DNA from 4 places in the Streptomyces sp. NPDC048106 genome. Region 1 is predicted to be linked to each of the others. Evidence: riboswitches for the same ligand, from Rfam matches in the RefSeq annotation. Region 1 holds a riboswitch; each other region holds the start of a gene.

Region 1 (3,944 bases):
TGTTCACGCTGATCGCGCTCGCGGTGGCCGCCGTCATCGTGCGGGTGTCGCGCCGGCTGACCAGCACGCCGTGGGCGATCGCCCTCGGGCTGCTGCTGGGCGGCGCGGTCGGCAATCTGACCGACCGGCTCTTCCGCTCGCCGGGCGGGATGCGGGGCGCGGTGGTCGACTTCGTCTCGGTGCGCGACTTCAGCGTCATGAACCTCGCCGACTGGGCGATCACCTGCGGCGGCGTCCTGATCGTCGTCCTGTCCCTCTTCGGGCACGAACTGGCCGACGCGCGCCTCCCCCGGGAGCAGACCGGCTGACGACGGGGCCGCACACTTGAGCCGATGAGCACCGAGCGAGCCTTCCCCGAGTCCGCGCCGTACCCGTACGTGCTGCTGTCCGCCGCCGTCTCCCTCGACGGCTGCCTGGACGACACCGGCCCCGAGCGGCTGCTGCTGTCCGGCCCGGCCGACTTCGACCGGGTCGACGCGGTACGGGCCTGGGCCGACGCCCTGCTGGTCGGCGCCGGCACGATCCGCGCCGACAACCCCCGTCTGCTGGTCGGCTCCGCCGAGCGCCGCGCGGCCCGCCGCGCGCAGGGCAGGCCGGAGTACCCGCTGAAGGTCACCGTCACGGAGACCGGCGACCTCGACCCCGAGGCCCGCTTCTGGCACACGGGCGGCGACAAGCTCGTCTACACGACCGACGAGGGTGCCGCGCGGGCCGCCCGCCTCCTCGGTGATTCCGCCGAGGTCGTCCCGCTCGGCCCGGAGCTGGACTGGCGGGCCCTGCTCGGCCATCTGCGCGCGGTGCGCGGGGTCGGCCGGCTGATGGTGGAGGGCGGCGCCGCCGTGCACACCCAGCTCCTCCAGCAGGGCCTCGCCGACGAGCTCCAGCTCGTGGTCGCCCCGCTGATCGTGGGCGATCCGGCCGCACCGCGGCTGTTCGGCGCCGGCCGCTACCAGGAGGGACGGCTGCGGCTCGTCGAGTCCCGCCGGATCGAGGACGTCGTGCTCATGCGCTACGAGCCCACCGCGCCCGGCGCCGGCCCGGTGCCCACCGCCGCCGACCGGCACTGGCTGCGCACCGCCTGTGAGCTGGCCGCGCTGTGCCCGCCCTCGCGGACGGCCTTCAGCGTCGGCGCGGTCGTGGTCGCCGCCGACGGCACCGAGCTGGCCCGCGGCCACTCCCGCGAGGGCGGGGACCCGGTGGCGCACGCGGAGGAGGCGGCGCTGGCCAAGACCGACCCCGCCGACCCGCGGCTGCCAGGCGCCACCGTCTACAGCAGCCTGGAGCCCTGCGCCCGCCGCGCCTCCCGCCCCGCGCCCTGCGCCGAGCTGATCCTGCGGGCGGGGGTGCGCCGGGTGGTGACCGCCTGGCGGGAGCCGGACACGTTCGTCGTGGCGGCCGACGGCACGGGGGTGCTGGTGGGCGGGGGCGCCGAGGTCGTCGTGCTGCCCGAGTACGAGGCCCTGGCCAAGGCCCCGAACCGGCACCTGCTGGGCTGAGCGGCGGTCCCGTCGTAACCGATGTGCTTTCTGCCCTGGTGATGGCGTACAGTAGAGACATCGCCGCGGGGTGGAGCAGCTCGGTAGCTCGCTGGGCTCATAACCCAGAGGTCGCAGGTTCAAATCCTGTCCCCGCTACTGAAGACTCAGGGCCGGAATCCAGTTCTTGGATTCCGGCCCTGAGTGTTTGCCGGCTCTGGTTTTCCGGCCCTCGACAGGGGGGTTACCCCCAGTGACCGAGCGACCGCCGTGCGCATAACATCTGAGTCACCGTCAAAAACTCGATGGTTAGTGAACCGGGGTCAACTCGCCCGGTTTGACGGCGTCCTGGGCGTTAAGTCCCCCGGTCGGAGCGTTAATGATCAAGCCGAGCGGCTTGGAAAGTTCCCTCTGGGTCTATTAACGTTCGATAACGCAGCGCGGTCGTCCCAGCCGTCACCCGAGGCGGCTCCGTGCGCACGCGCCGAATCCCGCGAGGGAACCGGGGAACCACCACTTTGGGGTGAATCACGCGGAAATCGTCGTGAACTCAGCGAGTCCACGAGCGGTCCACGCGCGTAGGAGACCTTCCTGCTCCGAACCCGTCAGCTAACCCGGTAGGCGGCGGAAGGAAAGGAGCACGCCTCCGTGGCGTCCAACCGGCCTGCCCCAGAAGCCCCGTTCGTGCCCGCTCAGCGCGAACCCGAGTCGTTCGGCTACGGCCCCGGCCCCGACGGCGACGGCCCCTGGGAGGAGTGGAACCCCACCGAGGAGTCCGTCGCTCCGGTCCGCGGCCGACACCGCGTCGCCAAGCAGCGCGGCGGCTTCGCCCGCAGCTCCACCGTCCTCGGCGTCGGTGTGATCGCGGCGGTCGGCGCGGGCGGCATCGCCAGCGCCAACACCGGCAAGCCGCCGGTCTCCATCTCGATGCCGGACCTGCACAAGGTCTCGGTGCCGCACCTGTCCACCGTCGAGCACCTCTTCGGCGACGACTCCACCGACGCGCCCAAGGCGCAGACCGCCACCGCGCTCACCGACCTCGGGCAGACCACCGAGGGCAGCGAGAACACCGGCGCCGGCGAGGCCCTGCGCAACCGGATCATGGCCCAGGCCGAGCAGCAGCAGGGCCAGGCCGACAGCAAGGCCACCGCCGCGATGGTCGCCGCCGCCCAGCAGCAGACCGACGAGGCGGCCGCCAAGGCGGAGAAGGAGGCCGCCGACAAGGCCGCCGCCGCCAAGGCGAAGGCGGAGGCCGACGCCAAGAAGGCGGCCGAGGCCAAGCGGCTGGCCGAGCTGGCCAAGCAGTACACGCTGCCGGTCGTCTCGTACACGATCACCGGCACCTTCGGGCAGCCCGGCGCCATGTGGTCCTCCGGCTACCACACCGGCCTCGACTTCGCCGCGCCCACCGGCACCCTGATCAAGGCCGTGCACGGCGGCACCATCACCCAGGCCGGCTGGGCCGGCGCCTACGGCTACCGCACCGTCCTCACCCTGGACGACGGCACCGAGCTGTGGTTCTGCCACCAGTCCTCGATCAACGTCTCGGTCGGCCAGAAGGTCACCACCGGCGAGGTCATCGGCCGCGTCGGCGCCACCGGCAACGTCACCGGGCCGCACCTGCACCTGGAGGTCCACCCGAACGGGCAGGCCACCGCCATCGACCCGGCGCCCTGGCTGCGCGACAAGGGCCTCACCCCCTGACGTAACCCGCACGGAGCAAGCGCACCGGCGGCGGAACGCGATCATCCGCCGCCGGTGTTGAATGCGGGGCATGACTTCTCTGCGCACACTCGGCTCTTCCGACCTCCAGGTCTCCCCGCTCTGCCTGGGCGGCAACGTCTTCGGCTGGACCGCCGACGAGCAGACCTCCCACGCCGTCCTGGACGCGTACACGGCCGGGGGCGGCAACTTCATCGACACCGCCGACTCCTACAGCGCCTGGATCGAGGGCAACCAGGGCGGCGAGTCCGAGACCGTCATCGGCAAGTGGGTCAAGGCCCGCGGCAACCGCTCCGACGTCGTCATCGCCACCAAGGTCAGCCAGCACCCGCGGTACCAGGGCCTGTCCGCGGACAACATCAAGGCCGCCGCCGACGCCTCCCTGGCCCGGCTGGGCACCGACTACATCGACCTCTACTACACCCACTTCGACCAGCCCGACGTGCCGGTCGAGGAGATCATCGGCGCACTGGACCAGCTGGTGCGGGCCGGCAAGGTCCGGCAGATCGCCGCGTCCAACATCAGCGCCGAGCGGCTCAAGGAGTCCCTGGACTTCTCCACCCGCGAGGGCCTGGCCCGCTACGTGGCCCTCCAGCCGCACTACAACCTGGTCTCCCGCGACACCTACGAGGGCCCGCTCCAGGACCTCGCCGCCCGCGAGGGACTGGCCACCGTGCCGTACTTCGCGCTCGCCTCGGGCTTCCTGACCGGCAAGTACCGGCCCGGCACGAAGGTGGACAGCGCGCG
Region 2 (3,944 bases), on a different contig from region 1:
CAAGAGTTCGTAATGTCCGAATAGCTGCTTCGGCGGCGGCAGTTCCGGCCCGGCGGCCTTCCGGGAACGGGGACGCGGCGCGCAAGTACGGGGAATGGCACGGGAGTCGGTGGAGGGCGCGGGTCCGTATTCTCTGATCATGGCACCCTCCCCCGCGTACGCACTGATCGCCACCGACCTGGACGGGACGCTGCTGCGCGGCGACGACACCGTCTCCGAGCGCACGCTGACCGCGCTCGCGCGGGCGACGCGGGCCGGGGCCCGGCACCTGGTGGTCACCGGCCGCCCGGCTCCCAGAGTGCGCCCCCTGCTGGCCGCCCTCGGCAGTACGGGGCTCGCGGTGTGCGGACAGGGCGCGCAGGTCTACGACGCCGGGACCGGCCGTCTGGTGTCGTCGGTCCGGCTGGACCGGGAGCTGGCCGAGACCGCGCTCGGCAAGATCGAGGCCGAGGTGGGCCAGGTGTTCGCGGCCGTCGACCAGGACGGCACGGACGGGCTCACCCTGATCGAGCCCGGCTACCGGATGCCTCACCCGACCCTGCCCGCGGTCCGGGTGGCCCGGCGCGCCGAGCTGTGGCGGGCGCCGATCAGCAAGGTGCTGCTGCGCCATGCCGCCCTCTCGGACGACGAGTTGGCGGCGGTGGCGCGCTCGGTGGTGGGCTCGCTGGCCACGGTCACCATGTCGGGGCCCGGGACCGTGGAGCTCCAGCCGTGCGGGGTGACCAAGGCGACCGGCCTCGCGCTGGCCGCCGAGCGGCTCGGGGTCCCCGCGGAACGGGCCCTGGCCTTCGGCGACATGCCCAACGACATCCCGATGTTCCGCTGGGCGGCGCACGGGATCGCGATGGCGAACGCCCACCCCGAGCTGAAGGCGGTCGCCGACGAGGTCACGACGTCGAACGAGGACGACGGCATCGCCGTCGTCCTCGAAAGGCTGTTCCCGGCCGGGTGACCGGGAACAGCGGTGGTGCCACGGGCTTCCACGGCTCACGCCGTTGCGGCCCGGGGCCGGTCAGTAGGCGCCGAAGACGTTGTCGATCGAGCCGTACCGGTGGGCGGCGTAGTTGCAGGCGGCGGTGATGTTGGCGACCGGGTCGTAGATGTTGAACGAGGTTCCGGCCACGTGGTACGCGTTGAAGGTCGGGTCGATCACCTGGAGCAGACCCTTGGACGGTATGCCCTTGGCCGCGTTGGAGTCCCACAGGTTGATGGCGTTCGGGTTGCCCGAGGACTCCCGGATGATGTTCCGGTAGATGCCGTTGTAGGAGCCCGGGATGCCCTTCTCGGCCATGATCGCGCGGGACTCGCGGATCCAGCCGTCGAGGTTGTTCGGGTACCCGGCGGGGGTGGTGGCGGCCGAGGTGGTGCCGGTGGCGGCGGACGCGGTGGCGGCGCCCACGAGCGGCATGGCGAGCACGGCGGCGCCGGTGCCGGCGACGGCGATCAGACGGACGAGACGGTTGGCACGGGTGCGGCGCGGCTGAACGGCAGCAGGCATGGGGTGTTCCTCTCCTACGCCTGCGAGGTGAGCTGTCGGGTTCGGGCGGGGAGGTGCCCGGCCGCGCCTGGTGAGAGGCGTGGCTATACCCCAGCCGTCCCGGTGCGAACACGCGGTTCGGCGACTTACCTGGGTCCCCCGCTCCTGCCGTACGAATGAGTTCGTCGATGGGTTTACAGGCGGCGGCAGGATTAGGCGTCCGCCTGATGGGTCGGGAACGTATGCGAGAGCACATGTCGGGAACAAGTGCCAGATTGATACATCGCGGCATTTGACCTTGATCATCAGCCTATGGGGTACTTGATCCTTTGCGACTGCCAACGCTCAACTCGCTTGCCGCGCAAGGCGGGAAGGGGTGTTGGCGGGCGTTCGTCGGGAAGGCGTTCGGGTGACCCAACTCACGAAATGGCAAACTACGTTAAATCGGGCATAGGGGATTCGTCCCTCGGTGGGGTGGAGTCGGTACTCCGCTCACCTCTGGGGTCGCGACGAAGTTCCAGATTTCCTGTTAAGTCAATAAATGTCTGTTGCCATCATCCGATCAGAGGTATGTCGGCCATGATCCGATACCGCCCAGGCTGGACGGGTGGGCGCTATCGGTGATCGAAACCGGACCGGATACGCTGACTTGAGTGATGGCAGCGACCTATCGACAAACCGCGTAATCGCCAGCAGACACCAGCAGACAGGAGACCCCTCGTGACCGTCGTCGGGCCGTTCGGGCTGAGCGTGCGGGACCAGGCTCTCGAAGCCGATGTCCAGGCCGGATTGGCGGCTGTCGAGGAAGGCCTGCTAGAGGCCACGAAGAGCGAGGTCCCGTTCATCACGGGGGCCGCCCAGCACCTCGTACGGGCCGGCGGGAAGCGTTTCAGGCCGCTGCTCGTGATGCTCGCGGCGCAGTTCGGCGACCCCTACGCGCCCGGTGTGGTGCCGTCGGCCGTGGTCGTGGAGCTGACCCACCTGGCCACGCTGTACCACGACGACGTCATGGACGAGGCCGCCGTACGCCGGGGCGTGGACAGCGCCAACACCCGCTGGGGCAACTCCGTCGCGGTGCTCACCGGCGACTTCCTCTTCGCCCGCGCCTCCCAGATCCTCGCCGACCTCGGCCCCGAGGCGGTCCGGGTCCAGGCCCTCGCGTTCGAACGCCTGGTCACCGGCCAGATCCTGGAGACCGCCGGCCCCTCCGACGGCCGCGACCCGGTCGAGCACTACCTCGACGTGCTCGGCGGCAAGACGGGCTCGCTGGTCGCGGTGTCCTGCCGGTTCGGCGCGATGATGTCCGGCGCCGACGAGACGGTCGTGGACGTGCTCACCCAGTACGGCGAGCGGCTCGGCGTGGCCTTCCAGCTCGCCGACGACGTCCTGGACATCGCCTCCGAGTCCCGCGAGTCCGGCAAGACCCCCGGCACCGACCTGCGCGAGGGCATCCCGACCCTGCCCGTCCTGCGACTGCGCGAGCGGGCCGCCCGGCTCGGCCTGCCCGAGGACCTCGCCCTGTGCGAGCTGCTGGACTCCGACCTCAGCGACGACGCCCGGCTCGCCGAGGCCCTGGCCACGCTGCGCGCCCACCCCGCCCTGGAACAGGCCCGCCGGGACACCGTGCGGTACGCGGAGGAGGCGCGCGCCGCGCTCGCGCCGCTGCGGGAGTGCGACGCCAAGGTGGCACTGATGGAGCTGTGCGACGCGGTGGTCCACCGGGCAGGTTGACCGGCGGTGACCGGCACCCGTTCGGCGCCCACCGGATGGCCGTACCCGGACGCCTGCCGCATCCTGCCCGTAGGGATGCGTTCGAGCCCCTGTCGCACCCCTAGGGGTGCCCCGTGCGTGTCATACCGCAGTCGTACGCCGAGTTGGCTCCGTGGTCTGACGATTCCTCACCGCGGATTTGGTCGTATGGACACCACGGACATCACCAATCCTCACCGATTCGGGTGAGAATGGCGGCTCGGGTGGACCAACGTGAGGGCAGCCGCCGCCGACGACGGAGGTAAGGCACACATGGCACCGTACGAATCCGACGACGCAGTGGGCGCCGCGCGGGACGAGGAGACACGCTCGGGCCGGCGCAAGGCCGCGCGGTACGCCGTCCCGGTCGCGGTGGTGGGGGTGGCCGCGGCCACCATCGGGCTGGTCCCGGCGCTCGCCGACTCCGGCGACCCCGACCTGCCCAAGGTCACCGCGCAGCAGCTCATCGACAAGATCGCCAAGTCGGACGTGCAGCAGCTGTCCGGCACCGTGAAGATCAGCACCGACCTCGGCCTGCCCGACCTCGGCGGCCTGGAGAGCGGCCTCGCCTCCGGCCTGACCCAGGGCTCCGGCTCCGGCTCCGCGGCCGACCCGCGGTCCCGGCTGACCGAGCTGGTCTCCGGCACGCACACCCTGCGGGTCGCGGCCGACGGCCCGGACCGGCAGAAGCTGTCGCTCCTGGAGCAGGGCTCCGAGT
Region 3 (3,944 bases), on a different contig from region 1:
TCGCCAAGGCCCGGCTGCGCCCCGACAACCGCGCGGTCCTGGTCTACGAGCCGAAGTCCCCGCAGGCCGTCGAGGACGCCGACGTGCCCGAGGACCCGGAGTCGGAGGCCACCGTAGAGGCCGGAAACGAGAACGAGGAGACGGCCAAGTGACCGAGCAGCTCGCCACCATGGACTTCCACCCCCAGCCGCAGGCCGGCGAGGCGAAGCCGTGGGCCTTCCCGGCCCCCGAGCGCGCCGCGCTCGACAACGGCCTGACCGTGCTGCGCTGTCATCGCCCCGGTCAGCAGGTCGTCGCCGTCGAGGTGCTCCTGGACGCCCCCCTGGAGGCCGAGCCGGCCGGCCTGGACGGCGTCGCCACCATCATGGCGCGAGCCTTCTCCGAGGGCACCGACAAGCACTCCGCCGAGGAGTTCGCCGCCGAGCTGGAGCGCGCGGGCGCCACCCTCGACGCGCACGCCGACCACCCCGGCGTCCGGCTGAGCCTGGAGGTCCCCGCCTCGCGTCTGACCAAGGGCCTCGGCCTGCTCGCCGACGCGCTGCGCGCCCCCGCCTTCGCCGGCAGCGAGGTCGAGCGGCTGGTCCGCAACCGCCTGGACGAGATTCCGCACGAGCTGGCCAGCCCCGCCCGCCGGGCCGCCAAGGAACTCTCCAAGGAGCTGTTCCCGGCGTCCACGCGCATGTCCCGGCCGCGCCAGGGCACCGAGGAGACGGTCGAGAAGATCGACGCGGTCGCCGTGCGCGCCTTCTACGACCGTCACGTGCGCCCCGCCACGGCCACCGCGGTCGTGGTCGGCGACCTGACCGGCATCGACGTGGACGCGCTGCTCGGCGAGACCCTGGGCGCCTGGACCGGCACCCCGGGCGAGCCCCGGCCGGTGCCCGCGGTGACGGCCGACGACACCGGACGCGTGGTCATCGTGGACCGGCCCGGCGCCGTCCAGACGCAGCTGCTCATCGGCCGCGTCGGCGCGGACCGGCACGACCGGGTGTGGCCCGCCCAGGTGCTCGGCACCTACTGCCTGGGCGGCACCCTCACCTCCCGCCTGGACCGCGTCCTGCGCGAGGAGAAGGGCTACACCTACGGTGTGCGCGCGTTCGGGCAGGTGCTCCGCTCCGGCCCGGGCGGCAACGGCGCCTCCATGCTCGCCATCAGCGGCTCCGTGGACACCCCCAACACCGGTCCGGCGCTCGACGACCTGTGGAAGGTGCTGCGCACCCTCGCGGCGGAGGGCCTGACCGACGCCGAGCGGGACGTCGCCGTGCAGAACCTCGTCGGCGTCGCGCCGCTGAAGTACGAGACCGCGGCGGCCGTCGCGGGCACGCTCGCCGACCAGGTGGAGCAGCACCTGCCCGACGACTTCCAGGCGACGCTCTACCGGCAACTGGCCGCGACGGGCACCGTGGAGGCCACCGCGGCGGTCGTCAACGCCTTCCCGGTGGACCGCCTGGTGACCGTCCTGGTCGGTGACGCCGCGCAGATCAAGGCACCGGTCGAGGCGCTGGGCATCGGCGAGGTCACCGTGGTGGCCGCCGAGTAACGGCACCTACGGGCAGGCCCCTTGCGGGGTGGGGCCCTGACGGCCTACGGGTCGTCAGGGCCCCACTTTGTTCCACTCTCTCCTCAGGATGTCCGAATTGATACGGAGGTTGCCTGTCTGCCCTGTGGGATGCGCTACAAAAGCCGCGTTCCGTTTGAGGATTGAGAGCCGGTCCGCTTAGCGTCGTCCGGGTTGTCCGTCGGGCAGTGCGCCGCAGCCGCGGCACCGGACAGCCATCGCCGAGTCCCCGAGGCGCGAGCCAGGGGAGCCGGGGACCCACCGTCCCCTGGGGTGAATCGGGCATCCGCGCGAGACGTGCGGGCCCGTAGGAGACCTTCCTGCTCCGAACCCGTCAGCTAACCCGGTAGGCGAGAGGGAAGGAAAGGACAGCCACACGCATGGCGTTCATGTGCGCCACCGGGAAGCACCGCAAGCCCGGCCGGGTCAAGCGAACCACCGTTCACGCGGCCGGAGTCGCGGCCCTCACGACCACCGGCGTCATCGGCACCCTCGCCGCGTCCCCGGCGCTCGCCGCCGAGAAAACCGCCGAGCAGACCGGCCTCACCCCCGTGCTCGCCGCGACCGACGACCTCGCCGAGCACATCGACGCCCAGGCCACCGCCCAGCAGCGGATCGCCGAGCACCAGGCGGCCGAGAAGGCCGCCGCCGAGCGCGCGAAGGAGGCGCGCCAGGCCAGGGCCCGGGCCGCCCGCGAGGCCGAGCGCAAGCGGCTGAACACCTTCGTCGCCCCGATCGCGCACTCCTACGTGTCCACCGGCTACATGGCCAGCAGCTCTCTGTGGTCCTCCGGCTCCCACACCGGTATCGACTTCCACGCGGCGACCGGCACCTCCGTGCACGCGGTCGGCGTCGGCACCGTCGTCTCCACCGGCTGGGGCGGGGCGTACGGCAACGAGATCGTGATCCGCATGGCCGACGGCATGTACACCCAGTACGGCCATCTGTCCTCCATCGGCGTCACGGTGGGCCAGCAGGTCGCCGCGGGCCAGCAGATCGCCCTGTCCGGCGCGACCGGCAACGTCACCGGCCCGCACCTGCACTTCGAGGCGCGCACCAGCCCCGACTACGGCTCCGACGTCGACCCCGTGGCCTACCTCCGCAACCACGGCGTGGACGTCTGACCGACCCCGCACGGCATCGAAAGCCCCGGCCACTGAGCCGGGGCTTTCGCCATTCCACGGCCGTCGCCGCCGGAATCTGTCCAAAAAATATCCATGATTCCGGTCCGCCGTCGGAAATTCCGGCCCGGTGGAATAGAGTCACGGAAAAGACGCGTCCGTCGTCGGCGTCGTGTCGCGGGTATTAAGGCGGAGGTCGGTCATGCGTATTCCGGCGCACTCGGTGTGCACGGCGATCCGGGACGACATCGTCACCGGCGCCCTCGAACGCGGCGGCCGCCTCACCGAGGAGGTGCTCGCCCGCCGCTACGGCGTCTCGCGCGTCCCCGTGCGCGAGGCCCTGCGCACCCTGGAGGCGGAGGGCTTCGTGGTGACGCGCCGGCACGCGGGCGCCTGCGTGGCCGAGCCGACCGAGCAGGAGGCCGCCGACCTGCTGGAGATGCGCCTGCTCCTGGAGCCGCTGGGGGCCGCGCGGGCCGCCCGGCGCCGCACCGAGGCGCATCTGAAGGTGCTGCGAGGCCTGGTCCGGCTGGGGCAGGAGCGCGCCAGGACGGGCGGCGGCGAGGACCTGCGCGCCCTGAACGGCTGGTTCCACGAGACGCTGGCCCAGTCCTGCGGCAGCCCCTCACTGACCTCGACACTCACCCAGCTGCGCCACAAGATCGCCTGGATGTACACGGTGGACGCGCCGCCGGACCTGGTCGGCGCGTGGGCGGAGCACGGCGCGATCGTGGACGCGGTGGCACGCGGCGACGACGAGCGCGCCCGCGCGGTGACCGCGCTGCACACCCAGCGCACGACGGCCGCGCACCGGCTGCGGATCCCCGGCGCCGCGGAACGCCCGGGTATCTCGCAACATACCGTAAACATGTCCGGTGCACGGTGTTAACACGGGTGCCGTATACAAAGTGGGGGGATATTCAGCGGGTGGCCATTTCCCTATTTCCCGGCTGCCGTGAATTCCATGTCCCGGTGAATTCCGCGGTACCCCGAAAGTGCCGAGGCGGCGCAGTCCGGCGGGGCCCGGCGCGATTTTCCGGTCCAGGGCACCCCGTAAACCCTCCCGCCCGCCGCGGTGACACTGACGGTCACGGCGTCCGGCAAGGACCCGGCGGCCAGCCGGAGTTGACGGCCACCGCCGCGTGAAGCGCCCGCCGGGCCGGCCGGACAGTCCGGCCGGCCCGGCGGGCGCTCGGGGCTCAGACGGTCTCGGGCAGCTCTTCCAGGCCCTCGGCGACCAGCTTGGCCAGCCGGTCGAGGGCGGC
Region 4 (3,944 bases), on a different contig from region 1:
CCGCCGGTGAACAACTCGCCCAGCGCGACCTCGCGGACGGGCGTGTCGCCCGCGTCGAGGCGGGCGGGGCCCTCCAGGAAGACGTACTCGCCGACCTCGGCCCCCGGCGGCAGCGACCGGCGCAGTGCCGCGACCCGTTCGCGTTGCCGCATCAGCTCGATCTCGGCGCCGCGCAGTTCCTCGCGGGCGGCGAGGTACTCCGCGGACTCACCGTGCAACCGGGTGTGCCGCATCGGGTGTCCTCCTGGATGAAAAGCCCTCCGGAACAGGTCGGTTCCATGGTTCCGGGCACCGGGTGCGCCCGGGGTGAGGCGCCGCCGTTCCCGACGGGTGAAAAGGTGTGTGACGGAGCGGAGGAGGAACATCCGTCTCTGTGATCTTCACGTGATCCGCGCGGCATGAACTTGTGACAAGTCATCGGGTGCCGATACGTTCACCCCTCAGCGTGGCGGCCCGGCACCATCCGCCGCGCCGGCCCCAGCAGTCGCACGAAAGGCTTCCGCATGATCTCCGGGAACGGTCGTCACCGCCGCCCCCGTCAGGCTCCGGCCCTCCTCGTCGCGGCCGGCGTGACCGGCTCGGCCATCGCTATCCCGCTGCTCGGCGCCACCGGCGCCCACGCGGCCGACGCCACCACCTGGGACAAGATCGCCGAGTGCGAGAGCGGCGGCTCCTGGAGCGCCGACACCGGCAACGGTTATTACGGCGGTCTCCAGATATCCCAGGAGGACTGGGTCCAGTACGGCGGCACCCGGTACGCCTCCTCCGCCGACCAGGCCAGCCGCTCGCAGCAGATCGCCGTGGCCGAGCGGATCCTCAAGGACAAGGGCACCCTGCCCTGGGCCACCTGCGCCCTGCTGTCCGGGCTGACCTCGAACTCCGGTTCGGTGGACGTCGATCCGGGTGTCAGCGGCACCGGCGGCGGCCAGGACGGCGGCACCACCGGCTCGTCCGGCCTGCCGGACCCCTCCTCCTCGGCCGGCTCGCAGGGCGGCGACCAGGCGGGCACCGGCTCCGGCAGCGCCTCCACCACCGACCCGTCCGACTCCTCGAACCCCACCGACCCCTCCGGCTCCCCGGCCCACGGCTCCGGCAAGCAGACCGGCAGGCACGCGAGCCCGACCCAGGGCCGGCCCACCGGCGCCCCCGAGACCGGCGTCCCCACCCCGGACCCGTCCGACTCCTCCTACCCGGCCGACCCCTCCGCCCCGGCCACGCCGTCCGCCCCGGCCGGCACCGCCCAGGCGCCCGCTCCGTCCACCGGCACCCCGGACGACGCCCAGCAGAGCGTCGGTTCCTGGGACCTGGTCGACACCGGAGCCCTCGGCGTCGGACGCCATCGCGGCGACAACGGGGACGAAAGCGCGGCAAACGGGCAGAACGGCTCGTCCGCCGGGCGGCACGCGTCCCGCGAGGGGGACACCTACACCGTCCGCGGCGGCGACTCGCTGAGCGCCATCGCCGACTCCCTTGACGTCGACGGCGGATGGCACGCGCTCTATGCCGCGAACAAGAAGGTCGTAGGCGCCGACCCGAACCACATCACCGCCGGTCAGACCCTGAAAGTCAGTGACGAAACGGGCGCGGAACAGGGCTAGTTGACGCCCTATTTGATCGCTAAATGTCCGTTTTGGCGAAAGTGTGGGATGAGTCTCAGAAGCCCTGATCGTCTTTGAAATTCCGCGGATCACGTGGCTACGGTCAAGGCCGCTCGTCACCACGGGCCCCGGCCGCCGCAACGCCGAATCCTGCCAGCGGCTGCCCGGGAACAGTCGTCGCGTCAAGCGCCGCAGGCAGGAGCGGGGGACCCAAGGTAAGTGCCGGGCCCGGCAGTTGATGCCGGACCGGCTTGGGGTGAAGCCACGCCTCCGGACGGAGGGGTGGCCGGGCAACTCAACCGGCCCGAACCCGACAGCTCACCTCGTAGGCGTCGGTGAGGGGATCGTTCCATGCTGTTTTCCGGCAAGGGCAAGCACCGTCGTCCGTTCAAGGCCGTCCGCGTCGTCACGCTGGCCGGTGTCGCCGGCGCCGCCCCGCTGATGGCGTCCGGCAGCGCCTCCGCCGCCACCGCCTCCCAGTGGGACGCGGTCGCCCAGTGCGAGGCCGGCGGCAACTGGTCCATCAACACCGGCAACGGTTACTACGGCGGTCTGCAGTTCTCCGCCTCGACCTGGGCCGCGTACGGCGGCACCGCCTACGCCTCGACCGCCGACAAGGCCACCAAGCCGCAGCAGATAGCCATCGCCGAGAAGGTCCTCGCCGCGCAGGGCAAGGGCGCCTGGCCGGTCTGCGGCACGGGCCTGACCAGCACCCCGTACGGCGGCTCCGCCGCGTCGGCCGCCACGCCGGACAGCGCGTCGAAGAGCACCGCCACCCGCTCCACGGACCAGCAGGCCGCCACCCGCTCCACCGAGCGCACCGCCCCGGCCAAGTCCACGAGCAAGACCGTCACCACCCCGACCGGTGAGAAGGTCAAGAAGGGCGACGGCGAGTACAAGGTCGTCAAGGGCGACACCCTCAGCTCCATCGCGGCCGAGCGCCACGTGGCCGGCGGCTGGAAGAAGCTGTTCGAGCTGAACAAGGACATCGTCGCCAACGCCGACCTCATCTACCCGGGCCAGCAGCTCCACCTGAAGTAGCCGTCCGGTCCGGCCGCCGGGCCGTACGGCCCCGCTCACAGCCGCCCCGGCCCGCCGGACCCGCCAGGGGGCGGCCCCCGGCGGACTCGGTGAGAGTCCGCTCCGCCCCCACCCCGAGGCCCGCCCCCACGGCCCTGGGGCCCGCACCCCCCATGCGGCCCCCGGGACCCGGGCCCGATCCCCGTCCCCACGGGCTCCCCGTTCCGGCGCGTTTTCCCCCGTTCGCGCCGGGACGGGGTCTTTCGTTTTCCCGTACTTCAGCGAGGTCTCATCCCGAACCCCTTTGTTCCGGCGGTGAACAATGGGTACCGTTTCCCTGCGTCCCCGTCGCCCACCAGACGGTCGGTCGGTGGCCGGCGACCCCGGGACGGTTAGGCTCTAGTCGCAAGGCACAGCCGCAAGGCAGGCCGCCCCGCACTTCCAGCGTCACATCCAAGAAGGAGATGCTCGTGCCGTCCATCGACGTCGTCGTAGCCCGGGAAATCCTGGACTCCCGAGGCAACCCCACGGTCGAGGTCGAGGTCGGCCTCGACGACGGCAGCACCGGTCGTGCCGCCGTCCCGTCCGGCGCCTCCACCGGTGCCTTCGAGGCCATCGAGCTGCGCGACGGTGACCCCAACCGCTACCTGGGCAAGGGTGTCGAGAAGGCCGTCCTCGCCGTCATCGAGCAGATCGGCCCGGAGCTGGTCGGCTACGACGCCACCGAGCAGCGGCTGATCGACCAGGCCATGTTCGACCTGGACGCCACCGACAACAAGGGCTCCCTCGGCGCCAACGCCATCCTCGGCGTCTCGCTGGCCGTCGCGCACGCCGCCTCCGAGGCGTCCGACCTGCCGCTCTTCCGCTACCTGGGCGGCCCCAACGCGCACCTGCTGCCGGTGCCGATGATGAACATCCTGAACGGCGGCTCGCACGCCGACTCCAACGTGGACATCCAGGAGTTCATGATCGCCCCGATCGGCGCGGAGTCCTTCTCCGAGGCGCTGCGCTGGGGTGCCGAGGTCTACCACACCCTCAAGAAGGTCCTGAAGAGCAAGGGCCTGGCCACCGGCCTCGGCGACGAGGGCGGCTTCGCCCCGAACCTCGGCTCCAACCGCGAGGCGCTCGACCTGATCCTTGAGGCCATCAAGGAAGCCGGCTACGCGCCCGGCGAGCAGATCGCCCTCGCCCTCGACGTCGCCGCCTCCGAGTTCTACAAGGACGGCAAGTACCTCTTCGAGGGCAAGGAGCGCTCCGCCGCCGAGATGACGGAGTACTACGAGGAGCTGGTGGCGGCCTACCCGCTGGTCTCCATCGAGGACCCGC

The links. A riboswitch is a leader RNA that binds a small molecule or an ion and turns the genes downstream of it on or off. The one in region 1 is predicted to bind cyclic di-AMP.
Positions count from the first base shown of each region.
Region 2: it holds a riboswitch for cyclic di-AMP, as region 1 does, so the genes downstream of both, AB0927_RS18840 (transglycosylase SLT domain-containing protein) here and AB0927_RS07760 (M23 family metallopeptidase) in region 1, are expected to answer to the same signal.
Region 3: it holds a riboswitch for cyclic di-AMP, as region 1 does, so the genes downstream of both, AB0927_RS19055 (M23 family metallopeptidase) here and AB0927_RS07760 (M23 family metallopeptidase) in region 1, are expected to answer to the same signal.
Region 4: it holds a riboswitch for cyclic di-AMP, as region 1 does, so the genes downstream of both, AB0927_RS10560 (transglycosylase family protein) here and AB0927_RS07760 (M23 family metallopeptidase) in region 1, are expected to answer to the same signal.

Region 1 is NZ_JBEZND010000006.1:17,753-21,696, reverse strand. Features, by position in the region: gene lspA (signal peptidase II) at 1-308, shown strand, start outside; gene AB0927_RS07770 (dihydrofolate reductase family protein) at 333-1,496, shown strand; tRNA gene AB0927_RS07765 (tRNA-Met) at 1,561-1,634, shown strand; cyclic di-AMP (ydaO/yuaA leader) riboswitch at 1,948-2,116, shown strand; gene AB0927_RS07760 (M23 family metallopeptidase) at 2,124-3,179, shown strand; gene AB0927_RS07755 (aldo/keto reductase) at 3,250-3,944, shown strand, end outside.
Region 2 is NZ_JBEZND010000016.1:150,577-154,520, forward strand. Features, by position in the region: gene AB0927_RS18835 (HAD family hydrolase) at 140-952, shown strand; gene AB0927_RS18840 (transglycosylase SLT domain-containing protein) at 1,013-1,498, opposite strand; cyclic di-AMP (ydaO/yuaA leader) riboswitch at 1,503-1,675, opposite strand; gene AB0927_RS18845 (polyprenyl synthetase family protein) at 2,198-3,208, shown strand; gene AB0927_RS18850 (DUF2092 domain-containing protein) at 3,500-3,944, shown strand, end outside.
Region 3 is NZ_JBEZND010000017.1:38,129-42,072, reverse strand. Features, by position in the region: gene AB0927_RS19065 (pitrilysin family protein) at 1-152, shown strand, start outside; gene AB0927_RS19060 (pitrilysin family protein) at 170-1,540, shown strand; cyclic di-AMP (ydaO/yuaA leader) riboswitch at 1,768-1,926, shown strand; gene AB0927_RS19055 (M23 family metallopeptidase) at 1,939-2,682, shown strand; gene AB0927_RS19050 (GntR family transcriptional regulator) at 2,882-3,568, shown strand; gene AB0927_RS19045 (HPr family phosphocarrier protein) at 3,879-3,944, opposite strand, start outside.
Region 4 is NZ_JBEZND010000008.1:70,096-74,039, reverse strand. Features, by position in the region: gene AB0927_RS10570 (DUF899 family protein) at 1-233, opposite strand, end outside; gene AB0927_RS10565 (transglycosylase family protein) at 504-1,598, shown strand; cyclic di-AMP (ydaO/yuaA leader) riboswitch at 1,776-1,945, shown strand; gene AB0927_RS10560 (transglycosylase family protein) at 1,950-2,639, shown strand; gene eno (phosphopyruvate hydratase) at 3,083-3,944, shown strand, end outside.